2 regions of the Alcaligenes sp. GW821-FHT11D07 genome follow, and region 2 is predicted to be linked to the other one. Evidence: riboswitches for the same ligand, from Rfam matches in the RefSeq annotation. Region 2 holds a riboswitch; the other holds the start of a gene.

Region 1 (9,730 bases), on a different contig from region 2:
AATCTGTGAAGGTATAGCTACCACGCAACTTCCACTGTTCGTTGAATCGGTAAGCCAGCCCTAACTCCAGACCCTGCACGCGCGCTTCTGTGATGTTGAAATAGGTGCTGTACATGCTGTTGGTGTAAGGGTCCGGCGGCACAGGACGACCATCAGGGTAGTAGAGCTGACGCGAGCCCGTATTGGCGATCTTGTTCTTGTAGCGTGTGTGGAACAAGGTGGCGTTGCCACTCAGTGGGCCACCATCATCAAAGTACAGTCCCAGCTCTACGTTGGTGCTGACTTCAGGTTCCAGATCCGGATTCCCCCAGGTATAGGCACCCCCACGCTGCGGCAAGCCAATCTGCGGATTGCTCTGCATAATCGTGGGCGACTTGAAGCCCTTGGCAACCCCGCCTTTCAAAGTCCAATCATCGTTCGCACTCCAGACTCCGTACAGGCGCGGAGTCCAATGACGCCCATAAAATTCGTTATCGTCCATGCGCACGCCAGCGGTCAACGCAAAGCTTGGCGTCAGGCTCCATTCATCTTCTAAAAACAAAGAGTACTCACGCACAGAGGTGTCCACCCCAGCCCCGTTGGGATTGGCATAGTAGCCATCCGCTTTTAGCTCGCTCTTGCGCCACTGGAAGCCCCCCACCAACATGTGATCCGCCAAGGGCAAGGTCACCTTGCCATCAATCACCGTGTTCCGGATATCGGGACGTGCCGTCTGTGTCGGGCCGTCGCGGTAAGCCTGTTCCCGATTCAGGCTTAGCTCTGTATCGAAGCCCTGCCAGCGTCCTGTATGAGCCAGGGTGTAGGTATCGCGCACATACTCGTTTTCATTCGCCTTACCCGTCAGGGCCAGAGACTTGCCGGGCGTAGTCCAGAAATGCTGGGTGGTGCGACCGGCTTCAAACATGAATTCGTGATTGGCATTAGGCGTGGCCCACAAACGCACGGTGCCATTTTGCCGCTTGGCGCGTGCAAAACCATTCAGCACCTGGTCCTCCTGACGCTGCTTGTGATAGCCCCAGAACTGTAAACCCACCCGGCCAGGCACGATGGGGCCCGACAGATACAAATCAGCTGAGCCACTATTGCCTGCCGAACCGCTGTCTTGCAGGGTGTAGCCTCCCGTAACCGAGCCGTGCCACGTATCGGCCACCTTGCGCGTGACGATATTGATTACCCCGCCCAAGGCCTCCGAGCCATACAAGGTAGACATAGGGCCACGCACCACCTCGATGCGCTCGATCGCTTCCAGCGGTGGAATCCAGTTCATGTCCAGGCCTTCAGACACCCCGCCTTTCATAGTGATCTGACGCATATTCTGGCGACGGCCATCTATCAGGATCAATACATGCTCGGACTCCATGCCCCGGATAGAGATTGCCCCTTTATCGCCCCCCAACACACTGACGCCCGGCACAAGCCGCAAGGCATCAGCCAAGGACTCGAAGCGTTTTCCCTCTAACTCCTCCCTCGGAATAACCGTGATGGAAGCTGGTGCGTTCACTACTTCCTGAGCAAACCCTGAGGCGGTCACTGAGATGCTGCTTAACTGCTCAACCTCGTTACGTTCCTGAGCCCAGGCCGACATGCACGCCAAGGACAAGGTAGCCAGAGGCCAACACACTCCCATTTTCATTTTCATCACGGCTTCTTCCATTACTTATAATAAGAACCAAACTCATTTCGATTTACCCTTATCATGAGCCCGGTTCCTGACCGTAGTCTGATGAAAAACATTCTGATTATTGAAGACCATCGGCCTTTACTGAGCCTGCTGGCAAGCCATCTGCAAGGACAGGGCTATTCCATCCGCACCGCTACCACCGGGAGGATTGGCTTGGCCTTGCTGCAAGAGCACAACTTTGATGCCCTGATTCTGGATCTGGGATTACCGGATATGGATGGCATGGAAATTCTGGCGCTGCTGCACAACCCGGATCGAAGCCGTCGCCTGCCCTGCCTGATTCTAAGTGCCCGCGATGCTGTTCATAGCCGCATCCAAGGCCTGCGCAGCGGCGCGGACGACTACCTGCTCAAGCCTTTTGATTTGGTGGAGCTGGAGGCCAGACTGAGCGCTATCTTGCGTCGCGCAGCACCGCAGCGTTATCAGCAGCTACTGATTGCCAATTTGCGTTTTGAACCTGAAGTACGCCAGGCCTGGGTGGATGATCAGGCTCTGATGCTGCCCCGGCGGGAAAGCGTTTTATTACAAGAGCTGATGCAGGCCAGCCCGCGCTTGCTGGTCAAGGACTACTTGCTGGAGCAACTGTATAAAAGCCAGACCGATATCAGCTTGAACGCAATCGAGGCCTTGATTTCCAAACTGCGCCGCAAGCTGCGAGAACAAAACGCACACGTGTGCATAGATACCATCCGTGGTGTTGGATACCGGCTGCGCTCATTGTGAAAAAACGTGCCTTTAGTCTGCGCCGCAGACTGCTGATCAGTTTGTTATTGATGCTGGCGCTGGGGTTTTGTGCGCTGGCGCTGTCCTTGTTCGACACGCGCGATGAGTTGCGTCGCATCAGCCTGTTTCTACAAGCAGAGGAGATTGCCCGGGGTTTTCAAGCCGATGATTCGCTGGACAACTTGCCGCTTCACTATGCTGGCGGAGAAATGTCCTATTCGCTGTACAGCGCCCAAGGCCAGTTGCTTCAGGCCTCCTCCCATCTGCAAAGCCCACGGCGTCTGCGCCCTTCCCAGCCTGAGGATGAGCTATCGCTGTTTAAACAGTCACATCGAAGCGGCTTTGTTGTCTCAGTTTCCGTCACCCTACCCACGGGGGAAATTCTGATGGTCGCCAAGCGTGACCAACGGGAACGGGAATTAATTGGTGCTTTGCTGGAAACACGCATGTGGCGCTCTTTGCTGCTGTGGCTGCCTGTATGTGCAGTGGGTATGCTGCTGATTGCCTGGCTCATTCATTGGACCTTGCGACCGGTCAGGCAGGCGGCAAGCCTGGCCAGCACATTAGGTCCCTCCCAGCCGGAGCTACGCCTTCCCGTTACCGATCTGCCTAAAGAAATCCGCCCTTTGGCACTGTCCGTTAACCACAGTCTGGACCGACTGATGCAGGCCTATTATCATGAGCAGCAATTGGTCGCAGATGCCGCTCACCAACTACGCACGCCGCTCGCTGTCATGTCTTTGCGCCTGCAAACCAGGGCGCAACCCACAGACCAAGACTGGCACCTGCTGCGCGAGGACATCGCCCATTTACAGCGGCTGGTTACCCAATGGCTAAGCCTGGCTCGCAAGCAAGAACAGTCCACTGAGCTTGTTGATCAGACCGCACTGGCCCCTTTATGCCGCCGCGTCATGGGAGAGGTCTGGCCGCTTTTTGAAGAGGCAGGCCGAGACATTCAATTCCAGCAAGATTGCACACAAGATATCGTTCAAGCTTGCGAGGCCGACTTGGCCGAAGCCCTTATCAATGCCTTGGATAATGCCCTGACCCATGGTTCTGGCAAGGTGACACTGCACCTGCATAGACCGCAAGCCGACCATTGCGCCATCGACATCAACGACGAGGGCCCCGCCCTGTCACAAGAGCTGGCAAAACGCGCTTTCGATCGCTTTCACAAGCAAGACAGTGGCAGCAAGGGCGCCGGTCTGGGGCTTACCATAGTGCGTCAAATCTTGCTGCGCCACGGCGGTCAGGCCCAGTTTTTATCCGGTCCCTACTGCCGCTTGCGCTTGCTTTTACCCCTGTCGATTCAGGCCCAGCCCTGCTCTGACAAAACAACGGTTTAGGGGTACACTTCTCAGGTTGGCCTCTCCGGCCAGCTACGTTCTCAGGGCGGGGTGCAAGTCCCCACCGGCGGTAATGGCACAAGCCTAGCCCGCGAGCGCCTGACCTTCTGGTCAGGGACAGCAGATCCGGTGTGATTCCGGGGCCGACGGTCATAGTCCGGATAAAGAGAGAACGGGATACCCTCAATGACCTGTACGGGTGTGATTCCCCTATGGGCTTGATCTATCCTGCTTCCTGCATGCCCTGTTTGTTGTCTTAAAACAGGAAACCGACATGAACAGCATCACCCCAGCCAATCTTTTGGCTCCCCGCATCGCTTTTATTCAAGCTTGTTGGCACAAAGACATTGTGGATCAAGCCCGTCAGGGTTTTATCGACGAGGTCCAGGCTTTGGGTCATGACACCAGCCTGGTCGACTTTTTTGAAGTAGGCGGCGCATTTGAAATCCCCCTGCACGCACAGCGTCTGGCTCAGTCAGGGCAATACGCTGCGGTTGTGGCTGCCGGCTTGGTTGTTGATGGCGGTATTTACCGCCACGACTTCGTGGCCACCGCCGTGATCCAAGGTTTGATGCAAGTACAACTGAGCACTAACGTGCCTGTGTTTTCGGTCGTACTGACTCCGCATCATTTCCACGATGGCAAAGAGCACCACGATTACTTCCACCGACACTTTGTGCTCAAGGGGCAGGAAGCAGCACGTACCTGCATGGATACCGTCACTAAGCTGCAGGCACTGCCTGTGGCATCGGTAGCAGCTCTGTAAAATGCCAAGCGGCCGAAAACGGCCGCTTGGTTTTGCGCATCCTTGAAGCTGTGTTCAACCGCAGCTTCAAGGGGCAGACGGGCCGTGATAGGCCACGCATTTAGTAACTACTGTATCAGGACTGGTTACGCTTGCGCGAAGAGTCAATCCCCAACTGCTTCAGTTTGCGATACAAGTGGGTGCGCTCCAAACCGGTGCGCTCCGAGACTCGCGTCATGCTGTGATTTTCGCGGCGCAGATGGTATTCAAAATAAATGCGCTCGAACTCATCACGGGCTTCGCGCAAAGGCAGATCCAAAGAGATACTGCCCAACAAAGACTCATCGCGTTCAACTTCAGGCACAGCCATGGCGGGTGCCATGCCGGGCATCGCTGCCACCGCTTCCGGACGACGCTCACCACCAGTAGCCGCTGGGCGGGCTGCCGCTGCTAGCGTCTTGGGCGCGACGGTGCGCTCCAGACCCGAGGCCACGGTTTTCAGCAAGCGCTGCATGGTAATGGGCTTTTCCAGGAAATCGACCGCGCCAATTCGAGTAGCCTCTACCGCGGTGTCTACCGTGGCATGGCCGCTCATCATGACTACAGGCATATCCAGCAAGCCTTGTGATGCCCACTCTTTGAGCAGGCTGACACCATCGGTGTCCGGCATCCAGATATCCAGCAAGACCAGATCGGGGCGGCCCCGCAGGCGTGCCTCGCGAGCCTGCGCGGCATTTTCTGCCAATTGCACGGTGTGCCCTTCGTCGTAAAGAATTTCCGACAAAAGTTCCCGAATGCCGATTTCGTCATCAACTACCAGAATTCTGGCCATAAAACGTCACCTACGTGATTTTTACGCATTATCGTTTGCTCGCCGCCCAGAGTCCAGACGAATATGCTGGCCAGCAAGCCGGGTAAAGAGGATGGAAATGCGAGCCCCCCCCTCACGACGATTGGAAACATCGATTCTGCCGCCGTGCTCCTCGATGATTTTCTTAACTATAGCAAGTCCCAGACCCGTGCCGGTGGGCTTGGTGGTTACGTAAGGTTCAAAAACACGCACCAACATCTGGGGATCGAAACCTGGCCCGTTATCTGACACCACGAAACTGACCGTGCCAGAAGAATCGGAACCTTCAACCCCTGCAATCATGGTTTTAACAAATACGTGGGCCTGGTCAAGTGATTGATCCTGAGCAGCGGCTTCGCGAGCATTAGCCAGCAGATTATGGATCACTTGGCGTAACTGTGTGGGGTCCCCCAGCACCTCAGGCAGCTGCGGGTCCAGCTCCACATCAATCGCTACACTGTAGCCGTCATCTCGCACCATACCCTCTTCAGGGTCCCAACCATATAAAGTCAGCACTTCGGTAATCAGCTCGTTCAGATTCAAGCTTTGCATCTGAGTGGCCGGCTTGCGAGCGTATTCACGAAAATCTTCCACCATCTTTTTCAGTGAACTCACCTGATTGACGATGGTATTGGTATAGCGCAGCAACATGGCGGCATGCACATCGTCCAGCTGCGACTCCAGCTTCATCGCCAGGCGCTCCGCAGATAACTGGATGGGCGTCAGCGGGTTCTTGATCTCATGTGCCAGACGTCGAGCCACTTCGCTCCAGGCCACCAGACGGCTGGCGGAAATAACGTCAGTAATATCGTCAAACACCACCAAATAACCGGTAGGCTGACCATCCACGCGCAGCAAAGTACCACGGGCAAGAACGGTGACGATAGTATCACGCGCTTCGTTCCCTTCTTTCATTTCCAGCTCAAATTGCTGCTGCCAATATGGATGATCTGACCCCATGGCCTGATGCGTGGAGAACGCTTCGCGTATGACAGAGGCAAAGGTCATCGCCCCTTCCAGGGTTTCCAGCGGACGGCCCTTAATGGAACGCAAATCCACCTGCAAAATACGCTGCGCCCCTTGGTTGAACATGGTCACGCGGAACATCTCGTCAAAGGCGAGCACACCGCTGGACAGATTACTGAGCACAGACTCCAGATAGACGTTGGAGCGCTCCAGTTGCAAACGGTTTTTCTCCACCATGCGTCGGGCTTCATCCAGCTGCCGAGTCATGGCGTTAAAAGAACGGGTTAACTGGCCTACCTCATCTTTGGCGGGCGGTTCCGGCAAGGGCCGATAATCCCCCACGCCCACCGCTTGCGTACCCGCTGCCAAGGTCAGCAAAGGACGAGTCAGACGACGCGACAAGGCCAATGCGGCCGCCACTGCCGTGAATACGGCCAGTATCAAAGCCAGTGTCAGCGTAATACCGTAGAGCTTGCGCAGCCCCTGCCGAGACAGCGCTAATTCTTGATAGTCCCTGAAGCCTTGCTGAACCTGATTGGCATTGCGAGCAATTTTTTCCGGCACAGGCTGGATAACCTGCAACCAGCGCGTGTCTGCCGCCCCCGTCAAAGTAGCGGAAAAACGATTCGGATCAGCCAGAGGCAATACCGTGCGCAAACGCAGGCCCGTGGACTCGGCGGGCAAGCCCCCTTCGTCCAGATCAGTGCCGCGGGCAGGAGCATCATCATCGACTTCCGCCGCCGCATAACGGCCTGCAATACGCAGCTGATTCATCACGCTGGAAGGCGGCATATCGGGCAGCAAGGTGTCGTAACGGCTAGAAGAAAAAGCGATCAGGCGACCATTGCCAGAGAACACCATGGCCTCGGTCACACCGCTGTTTTCACGCAGGGAAATCAACAAATTGCTGTACTGCGAGTTATCCGCTTTATTAAGTGCCGACACCATCTCATTGGCACGACCCTCTAATTCATTCAGTTGCGAATCCAGCGCCGCCCGACCCAGGCTCAAGCCTGACTCCAGCGCTGAATCCACTCGCACGTTGAACCAGGACTCAATGGAGCGCGACATAAATTGCACCGACAGCAGATAAATCAGTGCGCCGGGAATAATGCCGATCAAGGTGAAATAAAAGGCAAAGCGTGCCGTCATGCGAGCGCCAAACTGGCGGCGACGTATTTGCCTGAACAGGCGAATCGTCAGCAGCAGCACCCAGGAAATCAATGTGGCCGCCAGCACTCCGTTAAGCACCAGCAGCAAGTCATATTGCTGCGCGTAGCGCGAGGCGTTACCCGTAGACCAGACCAGCAAAGAAAACAGCGCCAACGCGCTGACACCCGCTCCAAACAGAGCGGTACGCAAGACCCAGCGAATCAAGGTTGGGGCTCGTCGACGGAGACGGAAAAGGAAAATGTTTTCCATGGAGTAGCCAGTGTCCAGGCAGAACTATTGATGGCGTCCACCTGAAATGGACGGGCCAGCAAAGAGGTATCCAGGCGTAGACGCACACGACCTTGGTATTCCTGGTCGTGATCCAGATCGGCCACGTACGCCACGGCCCAGCCGCGGATATGCCGCAGCATGGCCAATGCATCATTCATGGAAGATTCGGGCAAAGAGAGATCCCCGGTACCCACGCGCCACTGACGGGTCAGCGCGTTATACACGACTCGCCACGTTTGTTGTTCTTTAACAACGTTTTTATCGAACCACCACCAACGGGGCTGTGCCAATTCCACTTCAACCGTGAAATACAGCGGCACTCCTTTTTCAGCGGCGGTACGCAGCTCGGGACTAAGTTCGAACTCGATATCGGCATCGATATAAAGTTTTTCGTCCCGAATACGAGGCTCGACCTTGACGACCCGCTCTCCTGACGTAGCGACCGGCACAATCGTATTGGCCGAGCTTAGCGCGCAGTTGGCAATCAGCAGAAAAGACAGAAAAACGCGCCACATCGTGATTAACCGCAAAAAGGACAAAGTCAGAGCCCTAATTGTGACAAGTCAAACCGGGCGCGTAAATAAGGCATAGAAAAAACCGTCGCCATCTGCCAGTGATCGTCCGGCAACACCGGGCAAAATCTGGCCAGGAGAGTCCAAGAGACGGGCTTCAGGGTGACGCGCCAGGAATGCTTCGACCTGTTGCTGCCCTTCGGCCGGAAAAATCGAGCAAGTGGAATACAAAAAGTGACCACCAACCTTCAAGGTGGACCACAAGGCATCCAGTATAGAGCTTTGCAGACGGGCGGTATCGGCAATGTCCGATTCACGGCGCAGCCAACGAATATCAGGGTGACGGCGCACAATACCCGATGCCGTACACGGCACATCCGCCAAAATGGCATCAAAAGGCTGGCCATCCCACCACTGTGCGGTTCGCGCCGCGTCACCACGCTTAAGTTCGACCTTGTCGCTTTCCAGACCCAGACGACGCAAGTTATGACCCACGCGCTCCAGACGCTCACCATCGGTATCCAGAGCCAGCAAGGACAAATCCGCTTGTTCCAGCAGATGAGCTGTTTTGCCGCCCGGTGCCGCGCAAGCATCCAGAACTCGCATCCCATCTTGCACCGGCAAGAGCAGGCCTGCTTGCTGGGCTGACCAGTCCTGAACCGACCACCATCCCAAATCAAAACCGGGTATAGCCTGCACAGGCATGGCTTTATCCAGGGTAACGGCTCCTGCGCCTGGGCTGCTGGACGCAATGCCAGCTTCCGTCAGGACAGCCTGCAAACGTTCTACCGAGCAGCGGCGCTGGTTAACGCGCAAGGTCAAAGGACCCGGGCGATTAGCCGCTTGCAACAACGTTTCCCACTCACGAGGGTAAGCGCGACGCAACTCTTTGACCCACCAACCGGGGTGGTTCCAGCGAGCTTCCGGACGGCTTTCCACTTGGGACAAAATCATCTTGCGCTCGCGCGTGAAGCGACGCAGCACACCGTTGACCAAGCCCTTGGACAGACGTAAAGCGGCTTGGCTATCTGCCGCCCGTACAGCCTGATCCACCACCGTATGCACGGCATATACCGGCACATCAGGACGATCATCAAAGGTTTCAGCGTCCTCTTGAACGCGCATAGCCGTATCCAGCAAAGCCAGCGACACCAGCAATAAGGCATCCAGCCAGGTATTGCTGGGCTGACGTGGCACCAGCGTGATACGGATCTGACGAGCATGGCCTAAACGGCGCAAAACATGGAAGCTGACAGACTGAACTGCCGCACGGGCAGGAGCTGGCGTGGCGGCCAGACTCTCTGTCAAGGATTTGCCTGCCAGCACGCCTTCAATATTGCGCGCGCTCAGCAGCATGACTTCAGACAGGGGCAAGGATGGGGAAAGATGTGTGTCGGACACAGGACAACCGCTAGAAAAGAAAAATATGACTGCGACTGTAGCACTATTTGTCACACAAGCCGG
Region 2 (9,730 bases):
TGAAACAAGCCGGTTTTGGTCGCATCATCAATATCGGCACCAATCTGTTTCAGAACCCCGTAGTGCCTTATCACGACTACACCGCCGCCAAGGCCGCGTTGCTGTCCATGACTCGCACCTTGTCCCACGACCTGGGGCCGGATCAAATTACGGTCAATATGATTTCGGGTGGCTTGCTGCGCACGACAGATGCCTCGGCCGCCACGCCAGAAGCGGTCTTTGATTTAATTGCTGCCAGCACACCGCTGCGCCGTGTCACCACACCAGAAGAGTTTGCCGATGCGGCTTTGTTCTTTGCAGGCCCGTGGGCACGTGCTGTGACAGGACAAAACCTGGTTGTTGACGGCGGATTGGTGAAAAACGGATGAGGCAGCTGCATTTCAATTTATTCATTATGGGCTGCGGTCATCACAAGGCAGCGTGGCGTCATCCGGACTCGCAAGTCGAGCGCTTGGGCGATGTGCGGTTTTACGAAGAGCTTACTCAGTTAGCCGAACGTGGCAAGCTGGACGCTATTTTCTTCGCTGATGGTCAGTCCAGCGACAATGTTTCGGATGGTCCGCGCTGGTTTCTGGAACCCTTGACCATGATGGCGGCCTTGGCCCGAGCCACTGAGCGCATCGGTTTGATCAGCACGGTGTCCAGCACTTTTTACACGCCTTTTGTAGCTGCGCGGATGCTGTGTTCTTTGGACCACCTCTCCAATGGCCGTATGGGCTGGAACGTGGTGACGTCCATGTTCGACTCCGAAGCACGCAATCACGGTTACGAGGCCATGCCTGACCATGCCTGGCGTTATGCACGGGCGGAAGAGTTTGTGAACACGTCTTTGCAGCTGTTTGACTCCTGGAGCGACAGCGCTTTGCTCATGGATAGGCAAGGTGATTACGCCAAGGTTGATCAGGTTCGCCAGATTTTGCATAAAGGCGATCATTTCCTGGTGGATGGGCCCTTGACACTGCCACGCTCCCCTCAAGGTCAGCCCGTTCTGTTTCAGGCGGGTGCTTCCGAGCAAGGCCGGGACTTGGCTGCCCGAAAAGCAGAGGCGATTTATGCGGTGGCCTATGACCTGCCTTCGGCCCAAGCGTATTACCGCGATATCAAACGACGCGTGCGAGAAACCGGGCGTGGGGTTGATGTGCCGGTGATGCCGGGACTGGTGACCTACGTGGGCTCCACCATGGAAGAGGCACGTCGTAAACAGCAGGAACTGGATGAGCTTTTGCCGGCTGAAACGTCCCTGCGTCAGCTGGGTATGTTTGTCGGTCAGGATTGCATGAACTGGGAGCTGGATGCACCCGTGCCGCCGCTGCCTCCGTTGGAAAGCTTTAGCGGACCCAAAGGGCGTTACGCGACGATGCTACGCATTATCGAGACCGAGCAGCCCACAGTGCGTCAGTTGCTGGGACGTATTGCGGCGGGCGGTGGTCATTGCACCATGGTGGGCACACCTGAATCTATTGCTGATCAGATTGAGCACTGGTGGCGTAATGAAGGGGCGGATGGCTTTAACTTGATGCCACCGTCCTTGCCGGGCGGTATCCGAGACTTTGTTGAGCAAGTTGTCCCTGTGCTGCAAAAGCGCGGTTTGTTCCGACACGAGTACGAGCACACGACCTTGCGTGGTCATCTGGGGCTGGAGCGTCCTGCGGCCTAGTCAGGGTTAGCAGGGGACAAGGTGGGTAAAAATGCCAAGTCAGAGTTTTTGATTGCCGCGTTTATCCTCTTTTTCCCTGCTTGATTGGCCTACGGTCTTGCTGAATTTTGCTATCCTTAATGCTTTAACTGTCGCCCGCTGAACTAGCAGCGAGCTGTATAGGGATCGCACTATGAAAACCGCCGTTGTCACTGGGGCTTCTTCAGGATTTGGGGCTGCGCTTGCCCGTCAATTGGTCGCTGAGGGACATACCGTCCTGGGCCTGGCTCGTCGTCAGGACAAGCTGGATGCACTAGCTGCGGAATTGGGTGAACGATTTGTGCCTGTCAGCGTGGATTTGACCGATCGCGCTCGTTCCGAAGCCGTGTTGACTGACCTGAAAGCTCGCTTCCCCCATATCGATGTGCTGATCAATAATGCCGGTCTGGCCTTAGGGGTGGATAAAGCCCAAGATGCCCAGCTGGATCAGTGGGACACCATGGTTGCCACCAATATCAGCGCCTTGTTGCACATCACGCAGGCTTTGTTGCCGGGCATGGTGGAGCGCAACTGTGGTCACATCATTAACCTGGGTTCCACGGCGGGTGAATATGCCTACGCGGGTGGCAATGTATATGGTGCGACCAAGGCCTTTGTGCATCAATTTGGTCGTAATCTGCGCGCTGACTTGGCTGGTACCGCTGTTCGTGTTTCGACTGTCGCGCCTGGCCTGTGTTCAGGTACGGATTTCTCTACGGTTCGCCTGGGCGACAAAGATAAAGCGGCTGCGCTGTACCAGAACGTAGACGCGCTGACGCCTGACGATATTGCTGGCACCATTGCCTGGATCATGAATGCGCCCGCGCACATGAACGTCAACTACATCGAGCTGATGCCGGTTGCCCAAAGCTTTGCGGGCTTGAGCGTACACCGCAAAGCCTAAAGGCTGTTTAGCGCTATGACTGCGCTGTAGCCTGGCTTGCTTTGAGCCAAGCTCAGGATTTACACTGCAGTGGTCTTCAGGGCGGGGTGAAATTCCCCACCGGCGGTAAAGGGCTCAGTCCCAAGCCCGCGAGCGCTTTTCTGCGAAGGAAAGGTCAGCAGATCAGGTGCAAAACCTGGGCCGACGGTCACAGTCCGGATGAAAGAAGATGAAGCATCGCTGCCTGGTGATACAGGCAGCGACGTGTTTTATTGCAGCCCAGAGGACGCATTGTGTAATCAAGGATGCGTTCACATGAAAAAACTCCCTATTTCCCCTGCATTAGCCGCGTGCCTTTTGCATGAACTCTGCCAAGGAGCGCACTGATGTATACCGGTATTGTTAAAGCGGTTCGACCTTTGACCGCTGTTAAAGCCGAGATCGGCCGTACGGAATTTGAAATCGACTTCACGGACGAGCTGCTGGTGGATCTGCAACTGGGCGCCAGCGTCAGTGTTGAAGGCACGTGCCTGAGCGTGACCAGCATTTCCGGACCTAAAGTCACCTTTGACGCGATTCCAGTCACATTGGAACGCACGAATCTGGGCGGGCTTAAAACAGGCGACCTGGTCAATATCGAACGATCGGCCAAGCTCAATGAAGAAGTGGGTGGCCACGTGATGGCAGGACATATCGCCACGACTGCCGAAGTGCTGGAATTAAGCATTTCTGAAGCGGCTAACCGTCTGCGTTTTCGTATGCCAGAAGCTTGGGCTAAATACGTATTTCCACGCGGCTTTCTGGGCGTGAACGGCTGCAGCTTGACGGTGGCTGATGTGGAAGACGGTGTGGTTACGATCAACCTGATTCCAGAGACGCTCAGGCAGACTACGTTCCCCCAGTACAAGGCCGGTGATCTCTTGAATATCGAGGTGGATCAGCAGACGCTTGTACTGGTAGATGTGTTGGAACGCACTATTGCAGGAACACTGTCTCGATTTCTGCCTGCTTAAAAATTGGGCAAAAAGTAGTCAGCAAAGGGCTGCCAGTTTTCTGACTGGCGGCTTTTTTATGTGCCTTTGCTGGGATCTATCTTTGTGTCAGGGTTTTCAAGACCCAATCCGCCCGCTCTGACACGCTGATTTTGGGCAAGACCTTAACTTGATAGCAGAGTGCGGGGTAAACCTGCACCAGACGTTCGTATTCTTCTATTGCAGCGTTCATATCATGACGACGCTCCGGATCAGAAAGATATATCTCTGGCCACGGGGGCGTCAAAAACACGTGTTGGTGATAAGGGTAGAGCGTATTCATCTGCTTTAGCACAGGCTTGCCGGTGAGTTCCTGCAATGCAGACGCGGCATCAATCACGCCACGATCAAAAAACACCCATTGGCCATCGCGTGCTGCGCTGGAATAGTCTGCGCAAGCCATGCTGATTGCAGCCTGTAAAAAGGCCTCCATGTCCGTCCAGGGCAGGGCCGTTCCGCCCTGGGCCAACTGATCCTGAACAATGCGACGGCCAGGCTCTTGGACCACGGCATATCCGCGTTGTTCCAGCTCCGCTAACAAAGTAGATTTGCCGCCGCCCGAGCAGCCGGAAAGAAGGACGAATGCGTTCATAAATAAGAGTGGTTCTAAAGGTTGATGGATGTTTTGGGCAGCGGTATGCCCCGACACTGAAGCTGGATGTAGGGATGTAGGGATGTAGGGATGTAGGGATGTAGGGATGTAGGGATGTAGGGATGTAGGGATGTAGGGATGTAGGGGAGAGCCCCTGGTGGCGGAATCTAGAATAGAGACGCCGTGAAGATGAGCGTAGTTTAACGCAGCTGGCTTTATCTTTAAAAGGCCTGATCAGATCCAAGTCCTTAAATAATATAGGGAATGGTGGAGGAGGATACCGAGCTTAGCTTTCAGAATCGCATTAATCCTTAAGCAGAGTCACCCTAGGTATTTGAGCAGACATGGGAAGGAACGAAGGAAGCTAAACCGGCTAAAAATCACAGCTAAACCCCCAAACCATAGTCACAGCAGTAAGGACCGATCGCTATAAAGTCCAGTCATAGAATATAAAATGCAATTAACGGAAAAGATTCTACTGCATTGAAAAAGACCGTCTACAAGAAAAAGAGGGCGAAATCGGTGACTTTGAATGAAGCTATCTAGCGCTGACATGGCTTTCTAAGCATCAAAGTCAGTGGTTATCGCTCGTTAACGTCTCACTCAACTGGCGTTTGCTCTGTTCGCCAGATAAACCATGCTCTTGAACTCCCGACGTCAACGCAAAACGCCGATTGCTCATCAAGACACAATCGGCGTTTTTTATCTCTCAACAACAAGTTGAAAGAGCAGGGCGCTTAAGCAGACAGTTTTTCAACCTTCGCGGGCAGACCCTGACGCACGGCAGCACCAGAAACCCAGTCAATCCAGACGTTATCCTGACCTTCACCACGGGTAGGATCAGCAAAACCCAGATCGTTCAGGTTAACGCCGGCTGCCAGATCAGGACGGTGAGGCATGGCTTGACCATCAATCTGATGAGATCGTGCGCCCAATTCGGTATGCCCGAATCCGTATTCAATGGCGATTGCACCGCGCATGATTCCACCCCGAACCATAGCAACGCCTTCGATCGATCCGCCTGGCGTGCTGACTCGAATATGATCACCATTGCTGATCCCCATACCCTTGGCATCTTCTAAGTTCAGAGAGATCGGGTTATGCGGGTGAACCTGACGTAGCCTGTCCATTCCAATCGACATGGAACTCATAAGATTAGACTTGTATGAGCTCATCAACAGAGGCCATTCTTGTTCAGAGTAGTGTTCACGCATAGAACTGCCATCAGCCATCCGGGTGGGATACCAGCTTGGGCAGCCGCTGAGGCGTTCGCCGGTCAGCGAATGGCGCATTTTGGCTAGATCCTCGCTCCAGACCTGCAAAGTAGGCTGATAACGGGCTTTCAGCTGATTGCCTTTCCAAGCGTTTTCAATCCGATCAAAACGGCCACCACGAGTCAGTAGCATGGCTACTTTTCTCTGCTCTTCAGCATGCAATCGAGACTGCAATTCTGGGAACAGACGATCAACACCGGTAAGGCGCATATCGTCATCCGTGGCGTCTTCCACAGGGCGACCGGCTCCGTACGCGATATTGGCCATGCCACGCAGATAAAAGTCCTCTGCACATAGCAAATCGTGAGCTTGGCCATCTTTATCTTTCAAGACGCCTTTGCCAAATCCAGGCAAGCCCAAGCGCAAAGCAACCGCAAACAGGAAGCTCTCCAGACTGATGGGTTTGCCATCTGCCGTGCGATCGACGCGTGGTGGCACCACAGGCCAACGTACTGTTGAGGATTTTGCGATCACGTCAGCCCAAGGGGCCGAGACTCCCCAGCTTTCGTAGGTCACGGTGTCCGGTACGATGTAGTCGGCGTAGGCGTTGGTCTCATTGATAAAAGGATTGACCGAGATGGACAGGGGTAAGGCTGCAGGGTCTTTTAGCTTGTCCAACAAGGTGTTCTTGAAGCCGGCAATGGCGTAAACCGGATTGCTCATGTGGTTGATCCACACTTTGCACGTGTAGGGATAGCCGTTCAGGCCCGAGGCAATCATCTCAGTGCTCAAGCCGCCGACAGCGGGGTACCAGGGAGCAGGAGCCGGATAAAGAGCTTGGCCGCTCTCTTTACGGCGTTTGAATTCGCTGGATTTTTCGTAAGCGAAACGGTTGCGAGACAGGCTGACACCGCTGGCCTTCACTTTGCCGGGGAACTGAGCAAAGTTATAGCGAGGACCAGGACCAAAGGGGCCAAATGGGCCTGCGTCCAGCACTAAGCCACCCTTCAAGTTCAAGTTACCCATCAAGGTATTGAGCATGGCAATGGCATACGCCGTGTAGAAGCCGGAGCCACTCATGGTGCCACCGTGAGCATCCACAACCGCTTGGCGGCCGTAGCTGGTGAACTCGCGGGTCAGTTCCACCAAGGTTTCTTCCGTCACCCCACAGCCTTTGGCGTATTGCTCAAGCGTTTGCTCATGGCTGCACTCGCGCAGCATTTGCAAAGCGGTACAGACACGAACCTCTTTGCCATCAATAGTGACCTGCTGATCTACAAATAAGGTGGCGCTGTCTACGTCTTCGTACGCACGCAATTGGCCTTGATCATCCAACACCACAAAAGCGGGCTCGCTACCCTCGGCACTTTCCCAGGCAAGGTCTGTGCCTCGCAGGTAGCGTCCAAATTCAGGATGCTCAGGATCAGCGATCAGCAAATGACTCGCATTGGTCCAAGAGGCGATATCCACATCTTGTTCGGTAGGAGCATGGGGCCGAGACAGATACTCAGCATCAAAACGTTCATTGTCCAGAATCCAGCGCAGCATCCCCATTACCAAGGACAAGTCACTGCCGGGCAGGACAGGTTGCCAGCGGTTGCCACTGCCAGCGGCCAAACTGGACGAGGTAGGCAGAATAGGGGACACCACCACATAGCGGAAGGTGTTTTCCGGGCGTGAACGCGCCTCGGCCAGCTCGCGGCCCTGGCGCTGGAAAGGGTTACCGGCTTGAGCCGGAGCTGCACCAATAAACAGGCCGAAACGGGCATTGCTCCAGTCAGGCTTGCCATGCGGCATGGATTTCAAATCACCCAAGGCGGCAGCTGTGCCTACTCGGAAGCTCTGACCACAATAAGAACCGTGGTTGCTGAAGTTAACGGTTCCGAAGGACTGTTCAACAAAGCGTTTGATTAGCGGGGTACGCCCCTCGTTGGACGCATCGGTAAAGAGCAACTGATTGGCAATAGGGCCGAACTCGGGGTTTTCCGGGTCGATAGGGGTTTTATGATCCCAAATCGCACGCAAACCATCTACTTTGCCTTCGTTGAAAAGGTCACCACCTTCGCACACCTCTTCAATCAACTGCTCAAAGCTGATGCGTTGCCACTGACCAGAACCTCGGGGGCCCACCCGCTTCAAGGGCGACAACACACGGTAAGGGCTGGCGTGCTGTTCCAGCATGGAAGCACCTCGTGCACAGGCGCTGGCACGACCTTCAAGGCCGTTCTCACCGCCCAGCATGGCGTAGACCTCTCGCACAGGAAGTTCCATCGCGGCAGGACGTGTGGTTGCCAAGGGGTGATAAGGGTTGCCTGCGATACGCAAGATCGAATTTGTCTCGGTATCAACGCGGACTCGTACACCGCACTGGGTCCAGCAACCCAAACAGCTAGACGGGCTGACGATTTGACCAGGCTGCGTATCCAGCAGGCCTGTTATCGGGTCTATCCGAAATTCAGTCTTTAAGGAGTTTCCGCGCGTAGCGTGGGCTGTGGGCACACCTGCGCTGCCATGGCCCAGACCATGCACGGCCTTGATCACTGTATCGCTATAACCTGCCGCAAAAGCAGCCAGGCCACCCACCGCAGCACCGCCGCGAGTCAGCACCTGTCGACGAGACAGGTTAGGAGTTTCTTTTTTCTTGCTCATGACATTAAGTACCTGAAATCTGATTTATCTGCGCGAAGTTCAAGCCGCTTTGGAAAGGCCACGGGCGGGGAACAGAGAAAGCAGGGTGGTGCTGGCGGCCAGCAAGGCAATGCACAAGCCCAACACGCCCAGCATACCCAGCAGACCATCGCTGCCTAAGGGCATGGTGTAGAGATACAGGCCAGCACCGTATTTGGGGACGCCTTGGACCGCCATAAAAATGATCCAACGAAAGACCCAGGCGGAGCCCAGCATCAGGGCAGCGCACAGCAAGCTATAAAAGGGACCTCGCAAAGCTTGGGCAGGGCGACTGAGCAAATACACGATGAGCAGACCCAGGAGCAAAGAGCCCAGAAAACCAAGCTGCCACACCGGATAGGTTTGGAACAGATCCCATGCAGCGCCAAACGAATCGCTTAAACCCATCCAACCGGCTATTGCCCAGGAGGCAGCGCAAACCACCAGCGCGGCGATCGTACCAAGAGACCAGCGGCGCACAATGCCCAAAGGCAAGGCTGCCAAGCCGCCCGGCAAGAAACGGGCCACTAACAAGATGGCACCCAAGCTGGCCAGAGCCGCCGTCAATGTGAAATTGACCGGCAGGAAGGCGGTATTCCACAGGGGACGCGAACGCAGCACCATCACTTCCATCCCGGTGTACACCAGAATTGATACGGCAGACAGGAGCAAAGCAAGGCTCAGCCATCGCCACAGCGCACGCTTGTCCAACCACCACGCCAGCACATTGGCCACGGACAGGCCGATGAAGATCGGCAGCAGCACCGCACCAACCGACATCCAGGACCAAGGGGTGAAATGGGCATAAAAGTGCCAGAAACGACCGGGCTGATGCAGGTCGGCCAGCAAGGACACTGGTGCAGCAATGCTGCTGCACAGCAGCACAATCATCAAGGCCGGTTCCAGACGGCGCAAGGCGCTGTCGCTGGACCAGGCGCAACGCCACACCCACACGGTGCTGGTTGCTGCAATCCCGACCAGAAAAAAGTATTGAACCGCCCAAGGCAGCCAGGCAACTTCATAGGCGGGGGTCAAAATTTCGATAATAGACATAGCGGCCCCTTAGAACTGAGTGGTCAGGCGCACACTGGCCTGGCCATCCACACCATCAACGAACTCGTCCGGCAAACCGATGTAGAACACATGCGGATTGGTGTTCATGCCGGGCTTGAGCACGCGAATTTCCTCTTTGTGCTCTTTGAGCAATTGGGAAATCGTGCTGGCTTCGTCGTTCATGTCGCCAATAATGCGGGCACCGCCCACACAGCTTTCCACACAGGCTGGCAACAGACCCACTTCCAGGCGATGCTCGCAGAAAGTGCACTTGTCGGCGGTCTGCGTTTCATGGTTAATGAAACGGGCATCGTAAGGACAGGCCTGTACACAGTAGGCACAGCCGACACAGCGTTCGTTGTCGACCAACACCACACCGTCTTCGCGCTGGAAGGTTGCCTGCACAGGACAAACCGGCACACAGGGTGGGTCGTCACAGTGATTACAGAGGCGAGGCAAGCTCAGCATGGCCGCTTGCTGCTGTTCGTCCAGCACTTCGTACTGCAGAACCGTGGTGCGGAACTGCCCAATGGGAGGAGCGTTTTCGATCGAACAGCTGACCGTACAGGCCTGGCAACCGATGCACTTTCTCAAGTCAACCACCATGCCATAGCG

Evidence for each region. A riboswitch is a leader RNA that binds a small molecule or an ion and turns the genes downstream of it on or off. The one in region 2 is predicted to bind FMN.
Region 1: it holds a riboswitch for FMN, as region 2 does, so the genes downstream of both, AC1RSM_RS15055 (6,7-dimethyl-8-ribityllumazine synthase) here and AC1RSM_RS05030 (riboflavin synthase subunit alpha) in region 2, are expected to answer to the same signal.

Annotation. Positions count from the first base shown of each region.
Region 1 is NZ_JBXART010000003.1:439,288-449,017, forward strand. It holds gene AC1RSM_RS15040 (TonB-dependent receptor domain-containing protein) at 1-1,639, opposite strand, end outside; gene AC1RSM_RS15045 (response regulator transcription factor) at 1,697-2,404, shown strand; gene AC1RSM_RS15050 (sensor histidine kinase) at 2,401-3,750, shown strand; FMN riboswitch at 3,784-3,928, shown strand; gene AC1RSM_RS15055 (6,7-dimethyl-8-ribityllumazine synthase) at 4,025-4,516, shown strand; gene AC1RSM_RS15060 (response regulator) at 4,632-5,327, opposite strand; gene AC1RSM_RS15065 (sensor histidine kinase) at 5,349-7,685, opposite strand; gene AC1RSM_RS15070 (DUF4390 domain-containing protein) at 7,685-8,269, opposite strand; gene rsmB (16S rRNA (cytosine(967)-C(5))-methyltransferase RsmB) at 8,318-9,622, opposite strand.
Region 2 is NZ_JBXART010000001.1:1,096,461-1,106,190, reverse strand. It holds gene AC1RSM_RS05045 (3-oxoacyl-ACP reductase) at 1-368, shown strand, start outside; gene AC1RSM_RS05040 (LLM class flavin-dependent oxidoreductase) at 365-1,657, shown strand; gene AC1RSM_RS05035 (SDR family NAD(P)-dependent oxidoreductase) at 1,830-2,579, shown strand; FMN riboswitch at 2,648-2,793, shown strand; gene AC1RSM_RS05030 (riboflavin synthase subunit alpha) at 2,945-3,571, shown strand; gene AC1RSM_RS05025 (AAA family ATPase) at 3,648-4,181, opposite strand; gene AC1RSM_RS05020 (tetrathionate reductase subunit A) at 4,919-8,044, opposite strand; gene nrfD (NrfD/PsrC family molybdoenzyme membrane anchor subunit) at 8,084-9,115, opposite strand; gene dsrO (sulfate reduction electron transfer complex DsrMKJOP subunit DsrO) at 9,125-9,730, opposite strand, start outside.